2 regions of the Vreelandella piezotolerans genome follow, and region 1 is predicted to be linked to the other one. Evidence: predicted binding sites of a transcription regulator. Region 1 holds the regulator's gene; the other holds the start of a gene.
The links. Region 1 encodes sigma-54, which starts transcription at its own class of promoters, with help from an activator protein. Its sites were predicted from a motif close to TGGCACNNNNNTTGCTNT; they were not measured.

Region 1 (3,426 bases):
TGTCGTAGTGTCGTTCGACGCGTTCCAGCTTTTCGTTAACGTAGTCACGCAAGGCGTCAGTCAGTTCAACGTGATGACCAGTGATGTTTACTTGCATTGACGTGCTCCTTATCCATCGGGCTGTACTTCGATTGTAACCCTTTTTACGCTATTGCAAAGCCCTTGCGGTGAGTTTGTCACGACCAAGCGTTTAACTAGCGTAAACGGCGGCGCTCGCTCGAAGAGGGAATGCCCATCGACTCGCGATATTTCGCGACGGTACGTCGTGCCACGCTTATTCCGCCCTCTTCGAGAAGCGTCACCAAGCGACTATCGGAGAGCGGTTTGCCTGAGGGCTCCTCTTGAATGAGCTTTTTGATACGTGCGCGAATGGCCGTGCTCGAGTGGCTGTCGCCGCCGTCTTGGCCACTGACTTGACTGGAGAAAAAGTATTTCAACTCGAACACGCCACGCGGTGTATGAATGAACTTCTGTGTCGTCACGCGTGAGATGGTCGACTCATGCATCTCTACGGCTTCGGCGATGTCGGCCAAGATCAGCGGCTTCATGGCCTCTTCGCCGTGCTCTAGAAAGCCAATTTGGCGAGCGATGATTTCACGCCCCACGCGCAGCAAGGTGTCATTGCGGCTAGAGAGGCTTTTGATCAGCCAGCGCGCTTCTTGAAGGTGCTCTTTCAAGAACTGGTTGTCCTGGCTCTTGTCGGCGCGTTTGATCAAGCTGGCGTAGTCGGGTTGGATGCGTAGCCGTGGAAGAGCGTCCGGGTTGAGCTCTAAATGCCAGCCTTCGTTGTCATGGCGCACGACCAGATCGGGAGTGATGTAGCTATCGTCGGTCACGCCGTAGGCGCTGCCGGGTCGGGGATCGAGGCTGCGAATTAATCGAATGACGTCATCCAGCTGCTCATCGTCCAGGCTCAAACGGCGCTTGAGGAGGCGCATATCGTCTTTGCCTAGCGCCTCCAAAAACTGTCGTACCAGCCGTTTGGCTGGCATCAATAGCGGGGTGTCTTCCGGCAACGCAGCAAGTTGAAGCATCAGACATTCGCGCAGGTCGCGAGCGAATACGCCGGTCGGCTCGAACTGCTGCAAGCGCAGTAGGGTATTTTCCACTTCCCGTTGGCTCAAGCCGTCATGACCTTGTGCTTTGAGCCCTTCACGAATGTCGTTGAGCGGCTGGGTAAGATAACCATTGGCGTCCAGCGCATCGATCAGGCTCTCCGCAATTGCATATTCCCGTGAGCTGACATCGGTCATGGCCAGTTGCCACAGCAAATGGCCATGAAGGCTTTGGCCAGCGGCTTGGCGCTCGAAGTCGGGTCCTTCGCTACCACCGCTCAGACTGCCCATGTCTTGGTAGGTGTCCGACCAGTCGCTGTCGACGGAGAGTTCGTTGGGAATGCTGTCAGACCACTCGGCCTCTTGCGGCTCGCTGACTGCCTGCTCTCCAAACTCGTCCTCTTGCTCGAGCATAGGGTTGGCGTCAAGCGCTTGCTGAATTTCTTGACGGAGGTCCAGCGTAGAGAGCTGCAGCAGGGCAATGGCCTGTTGCAGCTGGGGTGTCATGGTCAGCTGTGTGCCGATACGCAATTGGAGAGAAGCTTTCATGACCATCTGAGAACCACTCGTTAATCAGAAAGCTCCACCCTAGAGCGAGTTATGGCTACGTGCAAGTGCAATAAGCATGCCACTAAAAGAAAAGTTTGGTCAGGCCTCGGTTTAGAGCCGGAAATCAGCGCCCAGATAGACGTCGCGGACCTTTTGGTTATTGAGAATCTCCTGGGCGTTCCCACTGGCGATGATGTGGCCATCGCCAACGATGTAGGCGATATCGCAAATATCCAGGGTTTCACGCACGTTGTGGTCGGTGATCAAGACGCCGATGTGGCGTTTTTTGAGTGCACGGATAATGGTTTTGATTTCGCCGACCGAAATAGGGTCGACCCCGGCAAAGGGTTCGTCGAGTAGAATGAACGCGGGCTCGGTGGCCAGCGACCGCGCGATCTCTACTCGACGGCGCTCGCCTCCTGAGAGGCTCATGCCTAGGTTGTCACGAATATGGGTGATATGAAAATCTTCGAGCAGTGACTCCAGGCGAGCTTCTCTGGCGCTGCGATCGAGCGTTTTGCGCGTCTCGAGGATGGCCATGATGTTATCGGCTACCGAGAGCTTGCGAAAAATCGAGGCCTCTTGGGGAAGATACCCAATGCCTGCCATGGCGCGTTCGTGCATGGGCGCGTGGGTCAAATCCAGATCGTCGATACCCACATTGCCCGCATCGGATTTGACCAGTCCGACGATCATGTAAAACGAGGTGGTTTTACCGGCTCCATTGGGGCCCAACAGTCCAACGACACTGCCCTGGGCGATTTCCAGGTTGATGTCCTTGACGACGCGGCGGCGTTTGTAGCTCTTTGCTAGGTGGTGGGCGTAGAGCGTTTTGACAGGTGCGGAATCTGCAGACGTTGATGCTGCCACGTGGGCGCTCCCTATTGTTCCGGCTGAAGGGTCATGCGAATGCGCTGGTTGTCGCTACCGTTCACGTCGGAGCGAGCTTGCACCACTTCCTGGTCGATGAAGTACTCCAGGCGGCCCCCTTGAAAGCGGTCGCCTTGCTGGGTCAGTTCGGCTTGGTCGATCAGCTCCACGCGGCGTTCGGCGACGTGATAGATGATGCGCCGCGCCCAACCTTCCATGGGGGTCTCCTGGTCGTCGAGACGATTGCGCAAGTAGGCACGCTCACCCGTGGCAATGGCTTGAGAAAGTTCCCCTGCATCATTGCGCTGAATCTCTACGCGTTCGCCGCGCAATTGCATTTCGCCTTGACGAATATCCACGTTACCTGAGTAAACTGCGGTGCCCGCGCGCTGGTCGAGGTCCAGGCGGTCGGCTTCTACTTCGATGGGTGCTTGGCTTTGCGCCATGGCAGCCGTCGCCAGCGGTAGCGTTAAAGCAAAGAGGGTGGTGCGGAGAGAGGCATTCATCGCGACTCCTAGGGGGTACGAGTGGCCGGCGGATGCACGCCGCGCACGTTGTTGGTCAGGCGGACCTGGCTGTCATCCAGCCAAACGTCCATGCGGGAAGCTTCCATACGCTGAGGGGGCTGCTGCAACAGCACGGGCGTAGTGCTCCAGGCGTGGCGGGTCACGCCATCGTAGTTGAGTTGCTGTGTATCGAGCTGCCAACCCTCTTCAGGCGCGAGCAGCCGGGCAGACCCGCGCAGCGTCAAGGCCTGAGTATCGGTATTCAGGGTGCCGGTATCCGCGGTCGCCAACCACTCCCGCTGTTCGCTATCGAACAGCGTAGCACGTGGCGACACGACATCTGTCATGGCCGTTTGAGGTGTATGCACTAGCCGGGGAGTGACCAGCGACTGCTGAATCGCCCCCGATTCCCCAAATAGGGTGATTTCGGCATTCTCTAATACATG
Region 2 (3,426 bases), 1.3 Mb from region 1:
CAGGAAATCCACCACGTACTCTGCGCCACGGTAGAGCTCCGTGTGGCCCTTCTGGCGGCCAAAGCCTTTCACTTCCGTGACCGTAATGCCTTGCACGCCGATATCCGAGAGCGATTCGCGTACGTCATCAAGCTTGAAGGGCTTGATAATGGCTGAGATCAATTTCATTGCGACATCCTCTAGCTTGGTGGCCCGCTGTCATGCAGACAGCGTTATTAACCGATTGTCATAACCATCGAGGTTAGCGGGGCGCTCACGTAGCCAAGCCCGTTACCCAGTCGATTAAGCATACACCGCCAAGGGCGGAGAATAAAAAATCCGAACGTCACTAGTTCATAACCTTCGACGTACCGCATATCCATCAACGACAAAAAGGCCTCCCACTCGGGGAGGCCACAAGGAGCACGCCAGCTCACATGATTAGCGCAAGCTTATTTCTTGACGCTAAACTCGGGGTAGGCTTCCAGACCGCATTCAGCGATATCGACGCCTTCATACTCTTCTTCTTCGCTCACGCGAATGCCCATGACCGCTTTCAGCACCAGCCATACCACAAGGCTTGCGATGAAGACCCAGCCAAAGATGCCCACAATACCGATTAACTGCGCACCGAAAGAGGCATCGCCATTGGTGAGCGGCACAGCCAGCACGCCCCAGATACCGACCACACCGTGCACGGAGATCGCACCCACCGGATCGTCCAGCTTCAGCTTGTCCAGCGTGACGATCGCAGCGACGACGATCAGGCCACCCACCGCACCGATGATGGCGGCACCCAGCGCCGAAGGAGAGAGCGGATCCGCAGTGATGGCGACCAGGCCAGCCAGCGCACCGTTCAGCGCCATGGTGAGATCTGCTTTACGGAACCACAGTTTAGCCAGCACCAGAGCGGCAATCACACCGCCTGCTGCCGCAGCGTTCGTGTTGACGAATACTTGCGCAACGTTGTTGGCAGAGCCGATATCGGACATTTTCAGCTCGGAACCACCGTTGAAGCCGAACCAGCCCATCCATAGGATGAAGGTACCCAACGTGGCCAGCGGCATGTTGGCACCGGGAATTGCATGGATAGAGCCGTCTTTACCGTACTTGCCTTTACGCGGGCCCAGGACGAGCACACCTGCCAGCGCGGCGGCCGCACCCGCCATGTGGACGATGCCAGAACCGGCATAGTCAGAGTAACCCACTTCGGACAGCCAGCCGCCGCCCCAGGTCCAGTAGCCCGACACCGGGTAGATGAACGCCGTCATCACCACGGCGAAAGCCAGGAAGGCCCACAGCTTCATACGCTCGGCAACCGCACCCGAGACAATCGACATGGCGGTGGCAACGAACACCACCTGGAAGAAGAAGTCAGAACGCATGGAGTAGTAAGGCGCATCGTCGCCACCGGCCAGCACCGCATCGACGCTGTTCTCGGTACCGATCAAGAAGCCCAAGTTCGGCAAGAAACCGCCTGCGCTGCTGGAGTACATGATGTAATAACCCACCAGCAGGTACATGGTGCAAGCAATCGCAAACAGCGCGATGTTTTTGGTCAGAATTTCGGCGGTATTCTTGGAGCGAACCAAGCCCGCTTCCAGCATCGCGAAGCCAGCGGCCATCCACATGACCAGCACGCCGCAGATCAAGAAATAGAACGTATCGAGCGCATAGCTCAAATCAGCTAACTCATTCATGAGGTGTTCCCCGTTGGTACTTAAGAAGAGGTACTTGGAAGATGTACGTGGCAGCGTGGCGACATCATCAGCCGCCCAGCATTACCCTTACACGGCATCTGCACCGCGCTCACCGGTACGAATACGGATCACATCTTCCAACGGCGTGACGAACACTTTGCCGTCGCCGATCTTGCCGCTATTCGCTGCGTTACAGATGGCGTCCAGCACGCTTTCCAGGCGTGCATCGTCCACGGCGACTTCCACTTTCACCTTTGGCAGAAAATCGACCACGTATTCCGCGCCGCGGTAGAGTTCGGTATGCCCTTTCTGGCGGCCAAAGCCTTTCACTTCGGTTACCGTAATCCCTTGAACGCCGTTGTCGGCGAGTGCTTCACGAACGTCGTCAAGCTTGAATGGCTTGATGATAGCGGTGATGAGTTTCATCCCGGATCTCCCCTGCTGGATCAGTCCCACTCGGTGAAAAGCGGCATGGCCGCCCGAATTTAGTGCTTGCCCTACTAATGCGCATACCGTGCCACCCGCTTTTTTATTATTAACTTTCAATTACTTAAAATAATTATATAAGCAATTCACGGTAGCTTAGACGTGCTACCCAATGCGGCTCACCCTGGCTTTGCACCATTAATAAACATTAATAAAAGCTAGCCGCTCCATTTCGATGCATTGATTCATCCCGCTCACCACGCTTAATTCACACGCGGCGCATGCGAATCGGCGCCGGGTTGCGTATCCTTACTGACAAGCAGTTCATATTCATGCATGCCCTTTCAAGGAGAGAGCCATGGCGCCCCAAGATCGCATTAGCCGCTTAGCCCAGCAGATCGGCGACCGTCTGCAGAATGCGTCGCAAGCCCCGGAAGATATTCAAAAAGGTGTCCAGCAGGTGGTACGCGGCGCCTTTGACCGCCTGGAGCTGGTATCGCGGGAAGATTTCGATATTTTGATGGATGTGCTGCAGCGCACGCGCTCGCGGGTTGAAGCCTTAGAGCGCCAAGTGGCCAGCCTGGAAGCGGCCGTAGAAGCCTCTAGCAACACCGCGTCCACGCCCGTAGAAGCCGAAGTGCCGCCCGCCCCTGTGCAACCCTCCGGGACGACGAAATCAACGTCCGATAAACCGTCCACTGGCGATACTGAGTAAGCCGCCGTTGTGCTCAGAATGGGGCAGGCTGAGCTGCCCCAAATTAGCGAACAAGAATCACTATCATTGACTCCCGTCGCGATAGTGCTATCGTGCGTTGATTGGCTGCCTCATTCACGATAGCGACGGCTCAGATGCCCCCGCAGGAACGCCTCATCACGCCCGAAATCACCCACCGCTCACTGGTCCAGCTTGGCCAACGATTTGGCATTCACTACCGCGTGGACGGCACCCCTTTACAGCACCAGCCGGTCGCGCTGGGCCATGTGCACGATGTTGGCTTACCCCAAGGGCTGCACCTAACGCTGTCTAACCTGCAAGTAGAGCGCGGCTATACCTCCACGTCTTACCAAAGCGTCCCCTGGTTCTTTAGCATTATTTTGGAAGGCACGATTCAACTACAAATAGGCCAGCAGCACCTGCAGCTAGGTGCCGGGGAGGGAGTGTGCGCTCACTTTGATGCCCACCACCCGCTAACGGTGCACCAACCGGCTCAGCCGCGCCTGAGTACCGTGAATATTGCGGTGCGTAAGACCGCACCGTTAGGGCTTCCCGCTCCCGGCAGCCAACCGGCCTTGCACCGTTGGCGGCTGCCGAGTGCCTTAC

Region 2: the regulator sigma-54 is predicted to act here: its motif matches at 2,182-2,199, upstream of GYM47_RS16835 (P-II family nitrogen regulator).

Annotation. Positions count from the first base shown of each region.
Region 1 covers NZ_CP048602.1:2,335,692-2,339,117, reverse strand. Annotated here, with positions in the region: gene hpf (ribosome hibernation-promoting factor, HPF/YfiA family) at 1-97, opposite strand, end outside; gene GYM47_RS10790 (RNA polymerase factor sigma-54) at 195-1,610, opposite strand; gene lptB (LPS export ABC transporter ATP-binding protein) at 1,716-2,474, opposite strand; gene lptA (lipopolysaccharide transport periplasmic protein LptA) at 2,486-2,980, opposite strand; gene lptC (LPS export ABC transporter periplasmic protein LptC) at 2,989-3,426, opposite strand, start outside.
Region 2 covers NZ_CP048602.1:3,667,441-3,670,866, forward strand. Annotated here, with positions in the region: gene glnK (P-II family nitrogen regulator) at 1-168, opposite strand, end outside; gene GYM47_RS16830 (ammonium transporter) at 432-1,679, opposite strand; gene GYM47_RS16835 (P-II family nitrogen regulator) at 1,767-2,105, opposite strand; gene GYM47_RS16840 (accessory factor UbiK family protein) at 2,464-2,820, shown strand; gene GYM47_RS16845 (helix-turn-helix transcriptional regulator) at 2,955-3,426, shown strand, end outside.